2 linked regions of the Aureimonas sp. SA4125 genome follow. The protein of the gene in region 1 binds, or shares a complex with, the protein of each later gene. Links are inferred from orthologs where the notes say so. Each region holds a gene or a part of one and is shown in the gene's direction. Other genes may lie near its edges.

Region 1 (11,967 bases):
GGAGCTCTGGCGGGAGATCCCACATGGCCGTCTTGCCGGGACCGTCGCCGATGTCTGGGCCGAAGAGCAGCCCACCTTGATGTCGCTACCGCCTGCCTTCGACGGGTTCGTCGAGCAGAGCAAGCGCGTCTCGCCTACTTGCCTGATCAGCTTCGAACGCAACCGCTACAGCGTGCCGGCTTCTTTTGCGAACAGGCCCGTCAGCCTCCGTGTCTACCCGGATCGTCTGGTCATTGCGGCCGAGGGGCAAATCTTGTGCGAGCATGAACGGCGGATCGAGCGATCGCATCATCTGCCGCCGCGAACGATCTACGACTGGCATCATTATCTGGCGGTGATCCAGCGCAAGCCCGGCGCGCTGCGCAACGGTGCTCCTTTCGCTGAACTGCCGTCAGGCTTCCGGCGATTGCAGGATCAGATGTTGCGACGGCCCGGTGGCGATCGCGAGATGGTCGATATCCTTGCCCTGGTCCTGCACCATGATGAGCAGGCGGTGCTGGCCGCAGTGGAGCTGGCACTGTCAGAGGGGGTCGCCACCAAGACCCACGTGCTCAACATCCTGCACCGTCTGATCGACGGAAAGACGATCGACGGCCCGGCCATCGACACGCCGCAAACGCTGCTGCTGCGCCGAGAGCCCAAGGCCAATGTCGAGCGCTACGACGATTTGCGCGCCCGCAGGAGTGGAGGCCGCCATGCGTCATGATCCCGCCAGCGGCGCCGTCGTCATCATGCTGCGCAGCCTCAAGATGTATGGCATGGCCCAGGCCGTCACCGACCTGATTGAGCAAGGCGCGCCTGCCTTCGAAGCCGCCGTGCCGATCCTGACGCAGCTCCTCAAGGCCGAGATGGCGGAACGCGAGGTGCGCTCGATCGCCTATCACATGAAGGCAGCACGCTTCCCGGCCTACAAGGATCTGGCGGGCTTCGACTTCTCAGCCAGCGAGATCAACGAGGCCACGGTGCGCCAGCTCCATCGCTGCGAGTTCATCGAAGGAATGGAGAATGTCGTGCTGATCGGCGGGCCGGGCACGGGCAAAACCCATGTCGCGACCGCCCTTGGCGTTCAGGCCGTCGAGCATTATCGCCGGAAAGTTCGGTTCTTCTCGACCATCGAACTCGTCAACATGCTCGAACAGGAGAAAGCCAAGGGCAAAGCCGGCCAACTGGCCGAGACCCTCGTCCGTCTCGATCTCGTGATCCTGGACGAGCTTGGATACCTGCCATTCAGTGCCTCAGGCGGTGCGCTGCTCTTCCACCTGCTGAGCAAGCTCTACGAGCGCACCAGCGTCGTCATCACGACCAATCTGAGCTTCAGCGAATGGGCCACCGTCTTCGGCGATGCCAAGATGACCACCGCGCTGCTCGATCGCCTCACACATCGTTGCCACATCCTGGAGACTGGAAATGACAGCTTCCGCTTCAGAGCCAGCACCGACGCCGCCACCCGCAAGAGGAAGGAAAGCGCACATGCCTTGACCCACACATGACCCACTCAGCATAACTCAGAGCCGGGTCAATTCTCGATGGAAAACCCGGGTCAGTTCCGGGTGGAAATCAACACCCGTAGACAATGGAAAGCTGCTCGGCCGCCTCCTCCTCGCTCTTCCCCCGCACGACGAGTTCGTAGATGGCGGAAGCCAGTCCCGAGCGATCCGATCCCCCGAGACAATGGACCAGGACGGGTCCGGGTTGCTCCCGAAGAACCTGGGCGATCTCGACCATGGTCGTCATTTCCGGAACCGAGCGGGCGGAAATGGCGATCGCCCTGTACTGAATGCCGTTGCCCTCTGCGATCGATGTCTCCTCGGCGTACCACCGCTTGCCGGGATGTGCGCCTCGAAGATTAAGGATCGTGCGAATGCCCCTTCGATCGATCAATGCCTGGAGCGTCTCGCCGTCCAGCTGCCCCGACCGGAAGAACGAGCCCGTCTGCACCTCGTGGACATTGCCATTGGCATACAGGAGGCCCGCATAGCCGATCGGTGGCGAGAGGATCACCAAGGCGGCAAGCAGGGTCATCCGCAGGCGGGAGAGAAGGGGAGACATGGCAGGCTTTCGGACGATGACGGTCCGATCCTGATACCTGCGCGCCCCCTCCGGCTCATGTCCGGGTCGTTACCGATCGCCAATGTTGCGAGCGCCATGGGCCGCGTCCTGTCCGGAAAGAAGGACGATGTGGTGTCGCCGCCGGCCGGGGTGATCCGCCACGGTCGATTGCTCGCTTGACGGGGAAGCGACACGTGAAGGGTGGGGAGGCGGCTTCCACGAGGCCCGACAGCCAAGGTGCCGCGGGGAATATTGGTCAGGGCGTCTTCGCCCTGAGGGTGGGACTTGGACTGCACGACCAATCGTGTCGCACGACCAATCGTGTCGGTTGGGCCGTTGCTTTTGCCGCGTCCGTGGCGATGATTAGGACTTTGATCGCATTTCAGCCGTAGTTTCGGGGCGTCGTTACCTGATACCGACACAAGAGGTATGCGTATCCGCATGTCGTTCGTCCTGAACAAGATCGCTTCGCTGCTCGCGACCCTCGTGGTCGTCGGCATCGCGCTGTTTTGTTCATCGGCGGCCCAGGCGCATACCAACCACGGTGTCGAAACGGCCGAAGCGCCCGCCCGCCAGGTTGCCGCTTCCGTCGACCGCCCCGAGAACGCGTCCGGCGGCGATGCCACCGAAGCGTTGGCTTTTGTCCCCGTCGAGGACGGCACCGTCGGTGACCATCGCGTTGTCGGCTCCTCGTGCTGCGGCACGGGCGTGTCGAACTGCATGGCGGCGACCGTGGGGGCCTTGGCCGGATCGCTTCCGGCACCTCCCTCGGCAACGCATGACCGAGTGCCCGAGCCCGGCGCGCTGGACGGCGTGGTCCTCGACGGCATGATCAGGCCTCCCAAAGCCCTCGTCTGACACCTTGTCGGACGCGTTCGCGCGTCCCGGGCGATGTTCCAGACCTTGGGCTATCCTGATGATCCTTCCTATCCTGACCGCGGCCGCGTTTGCCGTCCTGTCGCTGGCGTCGCCCGTCCGCGCCCACGAGGGGCACGACCACGGGGCGCCTCCGCCGGCCGTCTCCGCGCAGACCGCTCCCCGCGCCGAAGCACAGAGCACGCTCTTCGAACTGGTGGCGGTCGCGCGGGGGGCTTCGCTGGAGATGCACCTCGACCGCTTCGACACCAACGAACCCGTTGTCGGCGCGACGATCGAGGTCGAGACCCCTGCCGGTCCCGCGACCGCGGTCGTCGACGGCGACGTCTACCGCCTCGACGCAGCGTGGGCACAAGAGCCGGGGTCCTACGACCTCATCGCGACCGTCACCAGCGGGACGGATATCGACTTCCTGACGGCGACCCTGACCATCCCCGAGCCTGCCGCGCCGATCGTGGCCGCGAGCTCCGGCTGGCTGGTCGGGTCCGCGCTCGCGACCGAAATGCAAGAAGCCCTCTCCGTCGACCTCAGGGACAGGCTGTCGCGCAACGATCCCGCTCTCCTGGCGGTCGGCGCCATCGGCTTCGCGCTCGGCCTTCTCGCCATGGCGATGTTCCGGCGCAAGGCCATCGTCGCCGTCGGCGCAGCGGCGGGGCTTGTGCTCCTCTTCGGCGGCTCGATCGCGGTCGCGCAGGAGCTGAGCGGAGCCTCCGGGGTCGCCGTCCGCGACGTCGCGCAGCGGCTTCCCGATGGATCCGTCTTCGTGCCCAAGCCGTCGCAGCGAATTCTTGCGATCCGAACGCTGATGACAGTCGCCTCCGAGCATCGCCGCAGCGTCGAGATGCCGGGGCGGGTGATCCCCGATCCCAATGCCAGCGGCTACGTCCAGGCCTCGATCGCCGGCCGGCTCTCGCCGCCGCCGGGTGGCTTCCCCCGGCTCGGCGCCAGGGTCGAGGCCGGGGACGTCCTCGCCTTCGTCACCTCGCCGATCCAGACGATCGACCAGTCCGACCTTCGCCAGCGTCTCAGCGAACTCGATCAGGCGATCTCGATCGCCGAGCAGCGGGTGCGCCGATCGGAGACGCTGGTGAAGAGCGGGACGGTGGCCCAGACGACGCTCGACGAGACACGCATCGAGCTGGAGGGTCTTCGCGACCGCCGGCTGGCGATCGAGCAGGTGCAGGTGAAGCCGGAACCGCTCGTCGCCCCCGTCTCCGGGGTGGTGGCGGCCTCCAGCGCGATCGTCGGCCAGATGGCCGAGAGCAATGCCGTCGTCTTCCACATCGTCGATCCGGCGAGGCTCTGGGTCGAGGCGCTGGCCTATGGCAGCTCGGGATCCTTCCGTGCGGCCTCGGCCGAGGGCGAGGACGGCAGGTCGCTGTCCCTGAAGTTCGAAGGCTCCGGCTTTGCCGACACGTCGCAGGCGCTTCCCGTCCACTTCAGTGTCGAGGGAGAGACGAGGGGGTTGCGGCCCGGCCAGATGCTGACGGTGCTGGGTGAGACGGAAGCGGCCGAGACGGGCATTGCCTTGCCGCGGACAAGCGTCCTGCGCGGGTCGAACGGCCAGGACATCGTCTACATCCATTCCGGTGCCGAACGCTTCGAGCCGAAGGAAGTGCGCGTGCTGCCGCTCGACGGGGAGCAGGTTCTCGTCGCCGCCGGAATCGAGGCGGGCAACCGGGTCGTCACCGCGGGCGCCGAGCTCCTCAACCAGATCCGTTGAGGCGCTGCGATGTTCACCTTCCTCGTCACGCAATCCCTGCGCAACCGCATGCTGGTCCTCGCCATCGCGGCGGTGCTCGTCGTCTATGGCGCCTTCGTCTCGATGGGCCTGCCCGTCGACGTCTTCCCCGACCTCAACAGACCGACCGTCACGATCATGACAGAGGCGGAGGGGCTCGCCCCGCCCGAGGTCGAGCAGCTCGTCACCTATCCGCTCGAGACGCAGATGAACGGTCTGCCCGGCGTTTCCCGGGTGCGCTCCGTCTCCGGCGTCGGCCTCTCCATCGTCTATGTCGAGTTCGACTGGGACACCGACATCTACCTCAACCGCCAGCAGATCGCCGAGAAGCTGGCGCTCGTTCGCAGCCAGCTTCCCCCCGGGGTCTCGCCGCAGATGGGCCCGATCTCCTCGATCATGGGGCAGGTCATGCTCGTCGCAATGACGGCGCCTGACGAAGTCTCGCCGATGGCGCTGCGCGAGGCGGCGGACGCGCTGGTCAGGCCGCGGCTCCTCGCCGTTCCCGGCGTCGCCCAGGTCATCCCGATCGGCGGCGAGGTGCGCCAGTACCGGATCGCGCCGAACCCGGCCTCACTGCGGGCGCTCGGCGTCACGATGGAACAGGTCGAGGGCGCGCTCGCCTCGTTCGGCGCCAATACCGGTGGCGGGTTCACCGACCAGTATTCCCGCGAGTTCCTGATCCGCAACATCGGCCGCAGCCTCAGCCTCGACGACCTGCGCAGCCTCGTCGTCGCGACGGTCGGCACGCGGCCCATCCTCCTCGACCAGGTCGCGGAAGTGTCCTTCGGCGCCCGGCAGAAGCGCGGCGAGGCGGGCTTCATGGGCCGCTCCGCGGTCATCGTCTCGATCGAGAAGCAGCCCGACGTCGACACCGTCGTCCTCACCCGCCAGCTCGAGGCAGCGCTTGGCGAGGTCAGCGCCTCGCTTCCGGACGGCATTCGCGCCGATCAGGTTCTCTTCCGGCAGGCGGACTTCATCGAGACCTCGATCCGGAACGTCGAGACGGTATTGCTGGAAGCCATCGTCGTGGTGGCGATCGTCCTCTTCGCCTTTCTCCTCAACGTGCGCACCACCGTCATCTCGCTGACGGCAATCCCGGTCTCGATCCTCGCCACCGGCATCGTCTTCCACCTGATGGGCCTGTCCATCAACACGATGACGCTCGGGGGCCTCGCCATCGCCATCGGCGAACTCGTCGACGACGCGGTGGTGGACGTCGAGAACATCTTCCGGCGGCTGCGCGAGAACCGGGAGCTCGGCAATCCGCGCTCGGTCTTCGACGTCGTCGTCGGCGCTTCGCAGGAGGTCCGCTCGGGCATCGTCTACGCCACCATCATCATCGTCCTGGTCTTCGTGCCGCTCTTTGCTCTGACGGGCATCGAGGGCCGCCTTTTCGCGCCGCTGGGACAAGCCTACATCGTCTCGATCCTCGCCAGCCTCGTCGTCTCGATCACGCTGACGCCCGTGATGGCCTACTACCTCCTGCCCAGCCTGAAACGCCTCGACGAGCACGAGAGCTTCATCGTGCGCTGGCTGAAGCGCGGCAACCGTGTTTTCCTCGACCAGGCCTTCCGCTGGCCGAAGATGCTGATGGGGCTCGCCGCCATCGGCGTCGTCGTCTCGGCAGTCGCGGCCACCGCCCTGCCGCGCGCCTTCCTGCCGCCCTTCAACGAGGGCACGCTGACGATCAGCATGGCCTTCAACCCCGGCATTTCGCTGGCCGAATCCCATCGGGTCGGCCTGATCGCGGAAACCCTCATCATGGAGGTGCCCGAGGTCAGCGTCGTCGGGCGCCGGACGGGCCGGGCCGAGCTCGACGAGCATGCGGAAGGGGTCCACTCCTCCGAGATCGAGGTCGATCTCGATGCGGGCAGGCCGAAGACGGCAATCGAGGCGGACATCCGCTCGCGCCTCTCCGTTCTTCCGGTCTCGATCAACATCGGCCAGCCGATCTCGCACCGCCTCGACCACATGCTATCGGGCGTGCGCGCCCAGATCGCGCTGAAGGTTTTTGGCGAGGATCTCGACACCTTGCGTTCGGTCGCCGAGAGCCTGCGGGCCCGGCTCGCCACGGTCCCCGGCGTGGTCGATCTCCAGGTCGAGAAGCAGGTCCGCATTCCCCAGCTCGAGATCAGCATCGACTATGCCCGCGCCGCGCTGTTCGGCATCCAGCCGGCGAAGATCACCGAGGAGCTGGAGCAGCTTTCGAACGGGCGGGTCGTCTCCCGCCTCGTCGACGGCAACCGCACCTATGACGTCGTGCTGCGCCTCGGTGATGCCGAGCGGACGACGCAGGCGCTCGGGGATCTCCTGATCGAGACGCCGGCGGGCTGGGTGCCCGTGCGCCAGCTCGCCGATGTCCGCGAGACCGACGGTCCGAACCAGATCCTTCGGGAGAACGGCCAGCGGCGTGTCGTCGTGCTCGCCAACGCCTCGGGCGATGCGGACATGACCGAGGTGATCGAGCAGATCCGTGCGGAGATCGCGGCAGCGCAACTTCCGCCCGGCTTCTCCACCAGCCTCGAGGGCACCTTCCAGGCACAGGAAGAAGCGAGCCGCACCATCGGGCTGCTCTCGCTGGTGTCTCTCGCGATGATCTTCGCGATCCTCTACAGCCGCTACCGCTCGGCGGTGTTCACGCTGATCATCCTCGGCAGCATCCCGCTCGCCCTGATCGGCTCCGTCGAAGCGCTGTGGATCTCGGGACAGCCGCTGTCGGTCGCCTCGATGATCGGCTTCATTACCCTCACCGGCATCGCGGCCCGCAACGGCATCCTGAAGATCAGCCACATCATCAACCTGTCGATCCACGAGGGGATGCCCTTCGGGCGCGACCTCGTGATGCGCGGCAGTCTGGAGCGGCTGACGCCGGTGCTGATGACCGCGTTGTCGGCGGGCGTGGCGCTGGTGCCGCTGATGATCGACGCCTCGGCGCCGGGCAAGGAGATCCTGCATCCCGTCGCGGTCACGATCTTCGGCGGGCTCGTGTCCTCGACGCTGCTCGACACCTTCCTGACCCCCGTCCTCTTCCTGCGCTACGGCGAGAAGCCGCTGAAGCGCCTGGTGGACGCCGCCCGTGCGGCAAGGTCCACCTCGGTCGACACCTCGCCCGCAGGCGCGATCGAGACTCATTCGTTCTGACAACCCACCGGAGTTCGATCCCATGAAGCAGTTTCGCAGTCTCATCATCGCCGCTGCCCTCGTCGTCTCGGCGACCGCGCATGCCCACGAACCCCGCAAGGGCCCGAACGGCGGGACGCTCGTGGATGCCGGGGTCCACCATGTCGAGCTCGTCGCCGCGGGAAGCGAGGTGAAGGTCTATGTCAGCGACGTCGCCGACGCGCCGCTGCCCAGCGACGGCTTCACGGGCATGGCCATCCTTCTCATCGACGGCAAGCCGACCCGCGTGCCGCTCGCCTCGACCGGCGCGTTCCTGTCCGGACCGCTGGCGACGCCGTCGGAGGGCCCCGTGAAGGGAGCCGTCCAACTCACCGGGCCCGACGGCAAGACCTCGCAGGCCAAGTTCAACTGATCGCCCGGGACGGCGTGCTGTCGTCCCGGGTTTTCGAGACCAACCGGCCCGAGGGCCATCCAAGGAGAACCACCATGAACAAGACACTCATCATCGCGGCCATGCTCGCCACGCTCCCCCTGGCCGCGCAGGCCCAGGACGGGCACGCCGGGCATTCCATGTCGGGAGCGGGCATGTCGCACGGCCAGGCCGAGCTTCCGGCCGCCTGCAATGCGGCCGCCGGTGACATGGACATGTCGCAGATGATGGCGGGCATGCAGGGGATGATGTCCGGCATGGACGACGTCCAGAAGGCCAACCACGATGCCATGATGGCGATGCACGGACCGATGATGAAGGCGTCCATGATCAAGGACCCGGATCTGGCCTTCAACTGCGGGATGATCGCCCATCACCAGGGCGCCATCACCATGAGCGAGATCGAGCTGAAGATGGGCAAGGACGAGGAGTCCAAGAAGATGGCGCAGATGATCATCGACGCCCAGAAGAAGGAGATCGAGGAGATGACCGCGCGCGTCGAGGCGCTCGCGAAGTAGGCACCGCCGGACGGGAAGGGGGGCGGCGGGTTTGCCGCCCCCCGAATGCCATAACCGTGGACGGCTTGGGCCGGGCCCGCATGACGATGAAGGAAGACACAGCATGATGTCCAAGCGAACGACGTTCCTTGCCGGGGCACTCGCGCTCCTCTCCACGGCCGCGCTGGCGGCCGAGACCGTCGAGGTGTTTTCGACGTCTGGATGCGGCTGCTGCATCGGATGGATGAAGCACCTCGAGGAAGCCGGGTTCGAGGTCTCGAACGATAACCTCGCCATGGCCGATCTTCACGCCAAGAAGACGGGCGCCGGACTGAAGCCGGGCCAGACCTCCTGCCACACGGCATTCGTCGGCGGCTATGTCGTCGAGGGCCACGTCCCGGCGGCCGAGGTGAAGCGCCTGCTCGCCGAAATGCCGGACGCGATCGGCCTCGCCGTGCCCGACATGCCGGTGGGCAGCCCCGGGATGGGCGAGAGCGACGAGCCATACGAGGTGCTTCTGGTGGGGCGCGACGGGAATTCGACGGTATACGCGCGATATCCGAGATAACGGCGCTTCCCGGGGGCGCCGCACATCCTCGCTCGCTCTGATGGTTCATTCGCACGGCCCGCTCGCGGGCTTCCGGGGAAAACCAGTTCGTCGTTCCTGCTCGTCATGGCTCCGGTCGCGCAAGGGTTGGAGCCTTCGGCAGAACCGGGCATCCCCGGTGTGTTCGGGGGAAGCCGGCCTTCTGCGCGATTGGCACCCCACCAACTTCGCCTTCTTTATCATGTGGATAGGTTCGCACACGTTCCCTCGCGCACCATCAGCGTGCAACCGGGGAAAGGGCCACATCATGGACAGCAGTCGAAAGAATGAAGGTGGTCGGGCGTTCAACCGCGGCATCGAGCGGGATCGCTGCCCACATGCGCCAGGTTCCGTCCCGTTCAAGGAGTGGGTCGAGGGATGGAAGCATCAGAAGGCGGAGTTTGAGAAGAGGCTCGAGCAAGAGCGTGATGCGCTGCAGATGGCGAAGGCGAGCTGAGCTCACTTTTCCGTAGACGTTGCCATTCGCCCGGATTTCAGTCGGGGACTTGCCCGTCAAAGCTCCGGACAGGCGGTCCCGTTGGTCATCGTCATCCGATCACCGACCCAGCCTTTCCCAAACGCTGCCGAAACCTCACCGACGGCCCACCCTGCGGACGGCTCAGGCTGGTGCACGGATCCGGCACATCCCGGCCCTCGGGCCGATCCTTTTCGCAGAGCCCCGCGCCCGCCTCCGGCATTTCAGCCGCCCGGTCGATGAACACAGCCGCTTTACACCCTTCTCGAAGGCCATGATGGCCGTCACCCGCGCTGCGGCGACGGGGAGGGCGAGAACTGCGATGGGAGGCTTCAGGGTGTTCACCCCTTATCGGGCGAGCGGCACCGCGTTCGAACGTCCGCGTCTGGCCTTCGGCAATCTCCCGTAGCCAAGGCCGTTCACGCATCCGGAGCCGTCTGCTGCTCCCCGCAGGGAGGCGTGGCGGTCATGGATCGCCGTCACGGCCGCCGTCCCCCGGTGATGGTCAGCCCGGAGGCGAGCGAGACGTCTGTCATCGGCCCAAGGTCCATCTCATCCGTAAAGCAAGGTTTTGATGCAAAAGGCGGCGGTTTGCTTCATCAATTCGACGGGTAATGTCGATATTTCTCCTGTGACAAAATACAGGAGATCCACCAATGAACAGTATGGCGATTTCGCTTTCCGGCATGCTGGCAAGTACCGCACGGCTCGATGTGGCTGCGTCCAACATCGCCAACGCCCGCACGCGGGGCCCTGTCCCTGAGACTCCCGCGTCGGAACCGCTTGCGCCGGCTCGGTTCGGCGACCGCCCGCAGGTCTATCAGGCTGTCGAGGCCGTGCAACGAAGTGTCGGTACCGGCATGGGCGCAAGCGTGATCCCGGTACCCACGGTTCCTTCCTATTTGGAGGAGTACGATCCGTCTTCAGTCTATGCGAATGCCAAAGGAATGGTCGCCGCTCCAAATGTCAGCGATCTCCGCGAAACCGTCGGCCTGGTCGAGGCCGTTCATGCCTACAAGATGAATCTCAGCGCATTCAGGGCGGCCGATGAGATGATGGAGAGCCTCTTCGCCCTTGCCGACTGAAGACTCCCGTCTGCACGCCGTTCGCGGTCGTCAACGGTCAGGGTCCGGAGGCGAACGCCCAGGACTTCCGGGCGCCAGGAAAGCGTGACCGGATGCGCCGCCGCGCTCCGAGCGGTGACGCGATGTCGAGACCGCCCGCAGACGGATGTGGACCGAATGTCTCGTGAAAGTGGTGCAACCGCTTTCGAGCGCAGCGACGCCGCGGTCGGGAGCGGACGCCGAAGTGTGCCGAAATCCCTCTGACACTGGGAGAACTCCGCATCAGGATTCGTGCCCTCGGACTGGCAACTGTCTGCACCCGCTCCACATTTGTCCTGGGGTGACAACCATGCTCGTCGAGCGGCAGAGAATCAGGTCAGAAGGAAGCAGGACGATGGACAGCAGTGCGAAAAGGGTCGTCCTCGTCGTGGACGACGAGCCGCTCGTGCGCATGAACGCTGTCGACATGTTCGAGGATCTGGGGTTTGAAGTCGTCGAGGCGGCGGATGGGGCGGCCGCGCTCGTCATTCTGGAGGCTCGGCCTGACGTGTCCCTGCTCTTCACCGACTGCCGCATGCCCGGCATAAGCGGACCCGAACTCGCCAAGATCGCCTCGCAGCGATGGCCCGATCTGCGCATTGTCCTCGTGTCGGGATACGTCAACCTGGATCAGGTCGAGTGGCCTCTGGTCGGCAAGCCGTACGACACCGAGACGATCGAGAGGATCGCGAGAGCATGATCCCGAGAGGTGGGTTCCGGCTTTCGGAAAGGATCATGCAAGGACAAGGATCTAAGGCGGCTCGGCGATTCGACGAAAAGCCGTCCCGCTTTAGGACATCCTGACCGCTATGGTCGTTCGAGGACGCTCCTCACCTTCGACAGCAACTCGTCCAGTGTGAAGGGCTTCGGCAGGAGATCCACGCCCGCGTCGAGCACGCCGTTGTGAACGATGGCGTTTCGCGTGTAGCCCGTGGTGAAGACCACCTTCAGATGGGGAAACCGCTTCAAGGCTTCGTCCGCCAGCTGCCGCCCGTCCACCTCGGGCATGACGATGTCTGTGAAGAGGAGGTCGACGTTTCGATGCAGATCGAGCAGCCGTAGCGCCTCGACCGCCCCGTTGGCTTCCAGC
Region 2 (11,103 bases), 730 kb from region 1 along the record:
ACGTCCGTCCCGGTGCCCATGGCGATCCCGACGTCCGCGGCCGCCAGCGCGGGCGCATCGTTGACGCCGTCTCCTGCCATCGCGACGACCTTTCCCTCGGCACGCAGCTTGGCGACGATGTCGCCCTTGTCCTTGGGCAGCACGTCCGCCTCGACCTCGTCGATCCCGAGCGTTCGTGCCACGGCCTCCGCCGTCGTGCGGTTGTCGCCAGTCAGCATGACGATCCGGATCCCGGCTTCATGCAGCGCCGTGATGGCCGCCTTCGTCGTTGCCTTCACGGGGTCGGCGATGGCGAGGACACCAGCCGGCTTGCCATCGACCGCGGCGAGGATCGCGGTTGCTCCATCGCCGCGCAGCCGATCGGCCTGCTCTTCGATTGCGGAGACGTCGACCCCGAGTTCTTGGAGGAACCGGGCATTGCCCAGCGTGATCTTGCGACCGTCCACGACACCTACGACGCCCTTGCCCGTCGGGCTGTCGAAGTCATCGACGGCGGAGAGGGGAATGTTTCGCTCTTTTGCGGCGGCAACGATTGCGGCCGCAAGCGGATGCTCGCTGGACTGTTCAAGGCTTGCCGCGAGGTGAAGGAGATTGCTCTCGGTAAAACCTTCCGCAGGCTGGATGACGGTCACCTTGGGCCGTCCCTCGGTGAGTGTCCCGGTCTTGTCGACGACGAGGACGTCGACCTTCTCCATCCGCTCGAGTGCCTCGGCGTTCTTGATGAGGACGCCGAGTTCGGCGCCTCGCCCAATCCCGACCATGATCGACATCGGCGTCGCGAGCCCGAGGGCGCATGGGCATGCGATGATGAGGACGCTGACCGCGGCGATGAGGCCGTAGGCCATGGACGGCTCGGGTCCCCAGACTGCCCATGCGCCGAAGGCAGCGAGGGCGATCAGGATGACGGCGGGTACGAACCAGCCCGAGACGATGTCTGTAAGTCGCTGGATCGGCGCCCGGGACCGCTGCGCCTTCGCGACCATCTGGACGATCTGCGCCAGCATGGTATCCGCGCCGACCTTCTCGGCGCGCATGACGAAGCTGCCCTGGCCGTTCAGCGTGCCGCCGATGACCTTGCCGCCGGTCGTCTTGGCGACGGCCAGTGGCTCACCCGTGACCATGGACTCGTCGACGTTCGAGCGCCCCTCGAGAACCTCCCCGTCGAGGGGCACCCGGTCACCGGGTCGGATCCTCAGGCGGTCGCCGACGGCGATCTGGTCGAGTTCGACTTCCTCCTCGCTTCCGTCCTTGCCGATCCTGCGTGCCGTGGCTGGCGCGAGGTCGAGGAGGGCCTTGATGGCGCCGGAAGTCTTCTCCCGGGCACGAAGTTCGAGCACCTGCCCGAGGAGGACGAGGACCGTGATGACGGCTGCCGCCTCGAAGTAGACGGCAACGGTCCCGCCATGGCCTCGGAACGTGTCAGGGAAGATGCCGGGTGCCACCGTTCCCACGATGCTGTAGAGCCACGCCACTCCGGTGCCCATCGCGATCAGCGTGAACATGTTGAGGGAGCGGGCTACGACCGAGTTCCATCCCCGGACGAAGAACGGCCACCCCGCCCATAGGACCACGGGTGTCGCCAGAAGGAGCTGGATCCAGTTCGACGTCGCAGGGGCCACGAAGCGATCGAGACCGAGGAAATGCCCGCCCATCTCGAGGATGACGACGGGAACGGACAGGGCGAGCCCGACCCAGAACCGCCGCGTCATGTCGTGAAGCTCTTCGCTCGGGCCCTCCTTGCCGGTGACGGTCTCCGGCTCGAGGCTCATCCCGCAGATCGGGCAGTTTCCGGGTCCGACCTGACGGATCTGCGGATGCATCGGGCAGGTGTAGATCGCGTCCGGCTGCACGGCCACCTTCGGCCTCTCGCGGGTGTGGATGAACCGATCCGGCTCGGCCTGAAACTTCGTCTGGCATCCTTCCGAGCAGAAGAAGTAGGTCTCCCCGAGATGGCGCGTTCGATGCTGTGCCGTCGCTGGGTCGACGGTCATGCCACAGACGGGGTCGGTGGTTGCGGTGGTGGAAGCGTGCGAGCGGCCGTCGAGGCCACGGCCCTTCGCGCCTGACGGACCGTGGCCTGAGTGATCGTGCGAAGGAGTTTGGGCTGTCGTCGACATGTCGGTCTCCTAGAGGTCCAGGACCACGGCTTCCTTCGTCGTTGGCTCGAAGGCCGAGTTCGACACCGTCAGTCCTGCGGACGGTCTCTGGGTGGGGCAGGGGACCCATCCAGAAACAAACGAGCCATCTTCCCCCTCACATCGCGGTATGATGGTGATCCAGGATGGCTCGGCAGAAGCATGTGCGGCCGTCTTTCGGACGAACCCGCTCTTCAGAAACATCCATGCGGCATTGCCAGGTGGTAAGGTCAAGGGCCTTCCTGACCAAGTGGTCGACCTCTTTTGGAAGGAAATGTGGGATGCAGGACGACGGATGGCTGCGAGCATTCCGTCGATACCTCGGCGCGACGGTCCTCGCGAACCTGGTATGGGAATTCGCGCAGATGCCGCTCTACACAGTCTGGCAGGCTCCCTGGGCTGAGATCGCCTTCGCCGGATTGCATTGTCTTGGCGGCGACGTTCTCATTGCCTCGGCTTCCATATGGGCCGCCCTGATCGTCTTGAAGGCCGAGCGCTGGCCGGAGATGCGGTTCCGGCGCGTGGCCGCGGTGACCATGACCGTCGGGCTCGGCTACACCGCCTTCAGCGAATGGCTGAACGTTTCGGTTCGTCAAAGCTGGGCCTACTCCGATCTTATGCCGACCGTCACGCCGCTGGAGATCGGCGTTTCACCCCTCGTCCAGTGGATCGTCGTTCCCGCACTGGCTCTCTTCATCGCACGGCCGTCTCACCGAACTAAGGGCGCCTCGTTGAAGTGAAGCCATTTGCGTGCCTCGGGGCGGCTCAGCCAGAAAGCCATGATGTTGCATCGCCGCTTCCCCGGCGGCATAGGCTGTGGCAGAATGACGTCGTGATCCTCCGTCCCATCCTTTTTCGGCTTTTCGCCTTTACGATCTTGCTCGCTTTGGCATCGATGCCGTTCGGTGGGGCCGTTGCCATGAGCGCAGGTGCCCCTGTTATGGCTGAGATGCCCGGTATGTCGCCCGGGGAAGTGGCCGACGAGATGCCATGCTGCCCGAACGATGTGCCGAAGCCGTCGACCGGATGCGACAAGTCGGCGTGCCCGACCATGGCGACCTGCGCGCAGCAGTGTGTCCCTGCTGCGGCATCCGCAGATGCCGGCATCTTCGTGGCTCCTGTTCGCCAAGACCTGGGACGGCCTACCGTGAGCGCGGTGCTCGCGTCGCTCGGCCCCGAGCCTCCCCCCCGTCCTCCAAAAAACTGATCGATCAGCCGACGTGCAGCGTCGTGCAAACGGTGCGGAGCAGTCCGCATCGATGCTGAGACATGGCGTTTCGCCACCCCGCCGCAGGCCAGACCGCGGACGGGATCGATCAGGAAGTGAGATCATGAAGAAGACCAGCATGCGCGTCGCCGCGGCGACCGTCGCAGGCCTGTCGTCGCTTGGGTTCGGCTCGTCCGCTCTTGCGGCAATGACCGACTACGAGTTCCAGCTCGTGGAGAGCAAAGTGAAGTCCGGGAAGGACGCCGTAGTGGCGGTTCGGCTCGTCGACAAGCGTACGGGCAGGGCTGTCCCCGACGCCGTCGTCTTCGAGACGCGTGCCGACATGGCGCCCGACGGGATGGAGACGATGACGACGCCGATCGAAGCGGTGCCGTCGGACGAACCCGGTGTCTACCGCTTCAAGGTCGCGCTCGTCATGGACGGCGGATGGCGGATCTCGCTCGGGGCCAAGGTCCAGGGCGAGGACGGCACCTTGAAGAACGAAGTCGTCCTCCAGGCGACCGAGTGATGCGAGCGGCGTTTGTCGTCCTCGCCCTCGTCGCCGTCTCGGCGGCGGGGGCCGGAGGCTATTGGGCAGGGCAGGCCGGAGTGACGGTTATCCAGCTCGAGGAGATGCTTGGCATTTCGGTGGACGCACCAGTCCCGCTGGAGCGTGCGATGGCCGCGGAGATGCCGTCGACGCCCGTCGTCGCCGCGGAACTCAGGCGCGTCCTCTACTGGCGGGATCCCGACGGGAAGCCAAGCTACTCAGCCTCGCCGAAGAGGACGGACGACGGGCGGGATTTCATTGCCGTCCGCGACGACGGAGCGAGCGCCGCATCGACGGCCTCTCCAGCGGTCTCGCCCGTGATCACCACGCCGGGACCTCTCGCGGCTTCAGACAGGAAGGTTCGCTCCTACCGCAACCCGATGGGCCTTCCAGACACCTCGCCGGTGCCGAAGAAGGATGGACTTGCCCCCTTTTAGTGGAGAGCGTTTTGATTACGCGGCGGCCAGTCGTTCGAACTGGACGGGGCTGATGAAGTCGAGCGCGGAATGGCGCCGGACGGGGTTGTAGAAGCTGTCGATGTAGCGGCCGATGGCCGCCTTCGCCTCGGTCCTGGTCTGGAAGACGGTGCGCCAGACCAGCTCGGATTTCAACGTCTTGAAGAAGGTCTCGACCATCGCATTATCATAGCAGTTGCCCTTGCCGGACATCGAGATCAGCACGTCGTACCTGCGTAGCTCGGCCTGATAGTCGATCGAGCAATATTGGCTGCCGCGGTCAGAATGATGGATCAGGCCGGTTTTCGGGCGGCGCAGGACGAGGGCCTTGCGGAGCGCCTCGAGAGCCAACTCCTTGTGTAGACGATCGCTGACGGCCCAGCCGACGACGCGCCGGGCGAACAGGTCGATGACGACGGCGAGATACAGCCAGCCCTCTCGCGTCCAAACATAGGAGATGTCGGCTCCCCACTTCTCGTCCCGGCGTTCGGTCGCGAAGTCCTGATCAAGGAGGTTCGGCGCGATCGGGAAGGCGTGCAGGCTGTCCGTCGTTCGCTTGAACCGCCGCTTCTGCCGGGCCTTGAGGCCGTTCTCGCGCATCAGGCGCGCTGTCCGACGGCGCCCGATAGCGATCCCCTCGGCCTGGAGTTCATGCCGCATGCGAGGACTCCCATAGGTGCCGTTCGACAACCGAAACGCCGAGCGGACATGCGCCAGAAGCACCATGTCGCGCTGCTGCCGGCGGCAGGCCGGTCGATCCTTCCATGCAAAATAGCCGCTCGAGCTGACGCCGAGGACCTTGCAGAGACGCTGGACGGGGAATTCTTCTTTCGCCGCATCGATGAGTTCGAACCTCACCGACTTCCCTCCCGGGCGAAAAAAGCCATCGCCTTCTTCAGGATGCCACGCTCCTGACGAAGGATCTCATTCTCCCGCCGCAGCCGCTTCATCTCCGCAGCCATGTCCTCGACGCGGTCGGGAGGCGGGCTTTCTATCAAGGCGTCGCGCCGCTTGTCGATCCAGCGCCGCAGTGTCGATAGCCCAACGCCAAGGTCCTCCGCGATCTCGCGCTGCGTCCGGCCGCTCGTCTCAACCAGACGGACGGCTTCCTCCTCGAATTCCTTCGTAAATCGTCGCTGTGTCTTCGCCATGGAGTTCCTCATGCCTCATTGAGAACTCTCCACTTTTCCGGGGCAAGTCCAGGATTCGATGGGAATGGACTACATCCCCGTCTACGACGGTCCGGAGGAAGAGGAGGGCGTCGTCACCGTCTCCCCGGGGCGGCTCCAGAGAACGGGGGTCCGCTCCGAGCTCGTGTCCCGGCAGGTCGTCGGTCGGCCGCTGCGGGTGCCGGGCGTGGTGAAGCTCGACGAACGGATGGTCTCTGTCGTCACTACGCGGGCCGACGCCTTCGTGGAGGAGGTCGCCGACGTAACCACGGGTGCGGCCGTTCGGAAGGGGCAGCCGCTGGTGCGCCTCTACTCGCCAGAGATGGCCGCTGCCGGCGCGCAGTACGTGATCGAGCTCAAGAGCGGGGGAGCAGCTAGGTCGGGCGGAGCGGGCCTGAAGCTCCGCAACCTCGGCGTCCCGGAGGGGGCAATCACGGAAATGGAGCGGACGGGTAAGGTCCCGCCTTCCATGACCTGGACGGCGCCTAGGGACGGTCTCATCCTAGAACGGGCGGCCGTCGACGGCATGATGACCGAGGCGGGAGACGTCCTCTTCCGTCTCGCCGACGTCTCGCGGGTGTGGCTCGTCGCAGACGTGCCCGAGCGCGAGGTCGGAGTCCTCCGGCTCGGCAACGCCGCGCGAAGCACCTTCAGGGGACTGCCTGGCCAGACATTCGACGGCCGCGTAGACCTCGTCTACCCGCAGGTCTCGCCCGAGACTCGGACGGTGAAGGTGCGCATCGAGATCGAGAACCTGGACGGTCTCCTGCTGCCCGACATGTATGCCGATGTCGAGATCGAATCAGGTGTCGGCAGTGCAGTCGTTGCAGTTCCGAATGACGCCATCCTCGACACGGGATCGCGACAGGTGGTGATCCTCGATCGCGGCGACGGCCGCTTCGAGCCCCGTCCCGTCGAGATCGGTGCCCGCGGCACGGACGTGACTGAGATCACGACGGGCATCCAGGCGGGAGACCGAGTGGTGACCGGCGCGAACTTCCTGATCGACGCCGAAAGCAACATCAAGGCGGCCCTGTCCGCCCTCGATCCCAAGCCGAACGGGCCGGCCCCGATGGCGGAGGCACGGCCGTGATCGCGCGTGTCATAGCATGGAGCGCGAGGAACCTCGTCCTCGTCTTCGTCGGCACCCTGTTCGCGGTCGCGGGTGGCCTCTACGCGTTGAAGACGCTGCCGCTGGACGCGATCCCGGATCTCTCCGACGTCCAGGTCATCGTCTACACCGAGTATCCAGGCCAAGCCCCGCAGGTCGTCGAGGACCAGGTCACCTATCCCCTGACGACGGCCATGCTGACGGTGCCGAAGTCGAAGGTCGTGCGCGGCTTCTCGTTCTTCGGCGTGTCCTTCGTCTACGTCGTGTTCGAGGACGGCACCGATCCCTACTTCGCCCGCAGCCGGGTCCTCGAGTTCCTGAACGCCGCCGGGCGTCGCCTTCCTGTTGGCGTGACGCCGACGCTCGGCCCGGACGCGACGGGCGTAGGCTGGGTCTACCAGTACGCGGTGGTCGCCAAAGACAGGACGCTTGCTGAGCTCCGATCCTTGCAGGACTGGGTCGTGAGGTTCGCCGCTTCCGACGCCGACGGGGTCGCCGAGGTGGCAAGCTGTTGATTTCCACCCGGAACTGACCCGGGTTTTCCATCGAGAATTGACCCGGCTCTGAGTTATGCTGAGTGGGTCATGTGTGGGTCAAGGCATGTGCGCTTTCCTTCCTCTTGCGGGTGGCGGCGTCGGTGCTGGCTCTGAAGCGGAAGCTGTCATTTCCAGTCTCCAGGATGTGGCAACGATGTGTGAGGCGATCGAGCAGCGCGGTGGTCATCTTGGCATCGCCGAAGACGGTGGCCCATTCGCTGAAGCTCAGATTGGTCGTGATGACGACGCTGGTGCGCTCGTAGAGCTTGCTCAGCAGGTGGAAGAGCAGCGCACCGCCTGAGGCACTGAATGGCAGGTATCCAAGCTCGTCCAGGATCACGAGATCGAGACGGACGAGGGTCTCGGCCAGTTGGCCGGCTTTGCCCTTGGCTTTCTCCTGTTCGAGCATGTTGACGAGTTCGATGGTCGAGAAGAACCGAACTTTCCGGCGATAATGCTCGACGGCCTGAACGCCAAGGGCGGTCGCGACATGGGTTTTGCCCGTGCCCGGCCCGCCGATCAGCACGACATTCTCCATTCCTTCGATGAACTCGCAGCGATGGAGCTGGCGCACCGTGGCCTCGTTGATCTCGCTGGCTGAGAAGTCGAAGCCCGCCAGATCCTTGTAGGCCGGGAAGCGTGCTGCCTTCATGTGATAGGCGATCGAGCGCACCTCGCGTTCCGCCATCTCGGCCTTGAGGAGCTGCGTCAGGATCGGCACGGCGGCTTCGAAGGCAGGCGCGCCTTGCTCAATCAGGTCGGTGACGGCCTGGGCCATGCCATACATCTTGAGGCTGCGCAGCATGATGACGACGGCGCCGCTGGCGGGATCATGACGCATGGCGGCCTCCACTCCTGCGGGCGCGCAAATCGTCGTAGCGCTCGACATTGGCCTTGGGCTCTCGGCGCAGCAGCAGCGTTTGCGGCGTGTCGATGGCCGGGCCGTCGATCGTCTTTCCGTCGATCAGACGGTGCAGGATGTTGAGCACGTGGGTCTTGGTGGCGACCCCCTCTGACAGTGAGAGGTGGTCCCGGAAAACCGGACCAGCATTTAGGGTGGATCGCCTGATGAGAAGGACGATCCGAGCATGTCGAAGAGGGCGCGGTATTCCGCGGAATTCAAAGCCAAGGTCGCGCTGGATGCGATCCGAGGCGAGCTGACGCTGGCCGAATTGGCGAAGAAGCACGGGGTGCATCCGAATGTAGTCGGCCAGTGGAAGCGCCTGGCCATCGAGAACATGGCGACAGCGTTCGGGGGCGGCGTTGCCGAGACGGCCCAAGATCGCGATGCGGAATTCGAGAAGCTCCACGCCAAGATCGGGCAACTCGTTGTGGAACGGGATTTTTTGCAGAAGGCCTTCGGTCGATGAGCCGGGATCGAAGGCAGGCAGGCATCGAGAAGGACCATCCTCGTCTCAGCGTCCGGCGCCAATGCCGTCTTTTGTCGTTGACGCGCTCGACGCTGTACGCCACGCCCGCGGGCGAGAGCGCCGAGAACCTCGCTTTGATGCGACGGATCGACGAGCAGTTCCTGGAGACGCCATGGTATGGCTCTCGGCAGATGGCGCGCTGGCTGCGTCGGCAGGGTTATCTCGTCGGGCGTCATCGCGTTCGGCGGCTGATGCGCAAGATGGGCCTGTCGCCGATCTACCAGGCGCCGCGAACCAGCCAGCCGCACCCGCAGCACCGGATCTATCCCTATCTCCTGCGGGAACTGACGATCGAGCGGCCGAACCACGTCTGGTGCACAGACATCACCTACATCCCGATGCGGCGAGGCTTTCTGTATCTCGTGGCGATTATGGACTGGGCGACAAGGAAGGTGCTGGCCTGGCGGCTGTCGAATACGATGGACGTCGGCTTCTGCATCGAGGCGCTGGAGGAGGCCATGGCCCGCTTCGGCAGACCGGAGATCTTCAACTCCGACCAAGGCTCGCAGTTTACCAGCGCCGACTTCACCGACAAGCTGAAGGCGGCCGGGATCAGGATCTCGATGGATGGCAGAGGTCGCTGGATCGACAATCGGTTCATCGAGAGGCTCTGGCGGTCGTTGAAATACGAATGCGTCTACCTGAATGCGTTCGAGACGGGCTCCGAAGCCCGGCATGGGATCGGCTCGTGGATCAGCTACTATAATGCCGAGAGGCCGCATTCGAGCCTACATGACGCGACACCGAACGAAGCCTATGCGATGAGCTGGGCCGATGAGAAACTGGCGGCATAACCACAACCGCGTTCCACTCTAAATCCGCCGCTGGATGGTCTGAAAACCGGGACCACCTCTGTGCCAGCTCCACTGCGGCCAGCACCGCCTGCTCATCATGGTGCAGGACCAGGGCAAGGATATCGACCATCTCGCGATCGCCACCGGGCCGTCGCAACATCTGATCCTGCAATCGCCGGAAGCCTGACGGCAGTTCAGCGAAAGGAGCACCGTTGCGCAGCGCGCCGGGCTTGCGCTGGATCACCGCCAGATAATGATGCCAGTCGTAGATCGTTCGCGGCGGCAGATGATGCGATCGCTCGATCCGCCGTGGTAGTGTCCGCGCTCGTGGTGGAAATTCCGACATTGAAAGGTGTGGCTGAGGCGGTCACCGGATAGGGCGGCTAAGGTGGAGTTGCGAGACTTCAACCTGACCGGAGAACCCGATGACCGAGGACAGACTACCGCTTGCCGAGCTTTTTGCGAAAGCCGGGGACGGCGATTTCCTGAGAACGATAGCCGAGAGCGTGATGCAGCTCCTTATGGAGGTCGACGTTGAAGGCATGATCGGCGCCGGGCGCCACGAACGGACGCAGGAACGGGCGACTTATCGCAATGGCTACCGCGACCGCTCGCTCGACACGCGGCTCGGCTCGTTGCAGCTTCGGATACCCAAGCTTCGGCAGGGCAGCTACTTCCCGCCGTTCCTGGAGCCGAGAAAGCTCTCGGAGAAGGCCTTGGTTGCCGTCATTCAGGAAGCTTGGATCAGCGGCGTTTCCACCCGGCGGGTCGACGATCTGGTACAGGCCATGGGGCTGTCGGGGATCGGCAAGAGCACCGTATCGAAGCTGTGCAAAGACATCGACGAACGCGTCGGCGGCTTCCTCGACCGTCCTCTCACTGGCGACTGGCCCTACCTCTGGCTGGATGCGACCTACCTGAAGCAGCGCGAGGGTGGACGCATCGTTTCGGTCGCCGCCATAATCGCCGTGGCCGTGAACACGGACGGCAAGCGCGAGATCGTCGGCCTTCACATCGGCCCCTCGGAAGCGGAGACGTTTTGGTCGAGCTTCCTCAAGAGCCTCGTGCGCCGCGGCCTGTCCGGCGTGAAGCTCGTGATCTCGGATGCTCACGAAGGGCTGAAAGCCGCCATTCGCCGGGTGTTCAGCGCCTCCTGGCAGCGCTGCCGGGTGCATTGGATGCGCAACGCCCTGTCGTATGTCCCGAAGGCGCAGCAGAGCATGGCGGCGGCCGCGCTGCGCCAAGCCTTCGCCCAGCCCGATCGTGCTAGCGCCAGCCAGGCGCTGCGCCACGTCGCCGACCAGCTTCGGGGAAAGTGTCCAAAGCTCGGGGCCTTCATCGACAACAGCGAGACCGACGTGCTGGCGCACATGGATTTTCCCAGTCAGCACCGGACCCGGATCCATTCGACGAATTCCCTGGAGCGCCTGAACAAGGAGGTGAAGCGGCGTGCCGACGTCGTCGGAATCTTCCCGAACGAGGGATCCATCATCCGGCTCATCGGCGCCGTCCTTCTCGAGGCCAACGACGAATGGCAGATCCAGAACCGCTACATGCAGACCGAACCCATGGCCGACCTCATGGCCATGGGCAACACTGCAAAACCCGAACAGATTTCCACCGAAGTCGCCTGAAACGGAGCCGCTTCAGCTACACTCAATTTCCACCACGTTGACGGACACGACCTCCGCCGTTCATGCTCGCACAAGATTTGCC

What was found.
Region 2: the proteins of Sa4125_RS05670 (region 1) and Sa4125_RS09145 are in contact, whole or in part, in a crystal structure (PDB 3NE5), measured with the Escherichia coli proteins. The link is inferred for Aureimonas sp. SA4125 from one-to-one orthologs.

The regions. Positions count from the first base shown.
Region 1 is NZ_AP025032.1:1,232,556-1,244,522, forward strand. Bases 4,266-8,007 are described here. They hold Sa4125_RS05670 (efflux RND transporter permease subunit), read left to right. Parts: upstream 4,266-4,657; coding sequence 4,658-7,807; downstream 7,808-8,007. Other genes in these bases: Sa4125_RS05665 (efflux RND transporter periplasmic adaptor subunit), read left to right, coding at 4,266-4,648; Sa4125_RS05675 (hypothetical protein), read left to right, coding at 7,830-8,007. Also shown: istA (IS21 family transposase), read left to right, coding at 1-706; IS21-like element helper ATPase IstB, read left to right, coding at 696-1,490; Sa4125_RS05655 (tyrosine-protein phosphatase), read right to left, coding at 1,558-2,049; Sa4125_RS05660 (hypothetical protein), read left to right, coding at 2,479-2,907; more of Sa4125_RS05665, read left to right, coding at 2,966-4,265; more of Sa4125_RS05675, read left to right, coding at 8,008-8,198; Sa4125_RS05680 (DUF305 domain-containing protein), read left to right, coding at 8,273-8,734; Sa4125_RS05685 (DUF411 domain-containing protein), read left to right, coding at 8,838-9,281; Sa4125_RS05690 (hypothetical protein), read left to right, coding at 9,568-9,756; Sa4125_RS05695 (flagellar basal body rod C-terminal domain-containing protein), read left to right, coding at 10,431-10,859; Sa4125_RS05700 (response regulator), read left to right, coding at 11,188-11,577; Sa4125_RS05705 (hybrid sensor histidine kinase/response regulator), read right to left, coding at 11,685-11,967. UniProt on the Escherichia coli protein: Part of a cation efflux system that mediates resistance to copper and silver.
Region 2 is NZ_AP025032.1:1,964,583-1,975,685, forward strand. What follows is about bases 4,708-7,585. They hold Sa4125_RS09145 (efflux RND transporter periplasmic adaptor subunit), read left to right. Parts: upstream 4,708-5,562; coding sequence 5,563-6,609; downstream 6,610-7,585. Other genes in these bases: istB (IS21-like element helper ATPase IstB), read right to left, coding at 7,210-7,585. In the rest of the region: Sa4125_RS09120 (heavy metal translocating P-type ATPase), read right to left, coding at 1-2,117; Sa4125_RS09125 (hypothetical protein), read left to right, coding at 2,417-2,875; Sa4125_RS09130 (FixH family protein), read left to right, coding at 3,467-3,871; Sa4125_RS09135 (hypothetical protein), read left to right, coding at 3,871-4,329; more of istB, read right to left, coding at 7,586-8,004; Sa4125_RS09175 (IS256 family transposase), read left to right, coding at 9,813-11,021. UniProt on the Escherichia coli protein: Part of a cation efflux system that mediates resistance to copper and silver.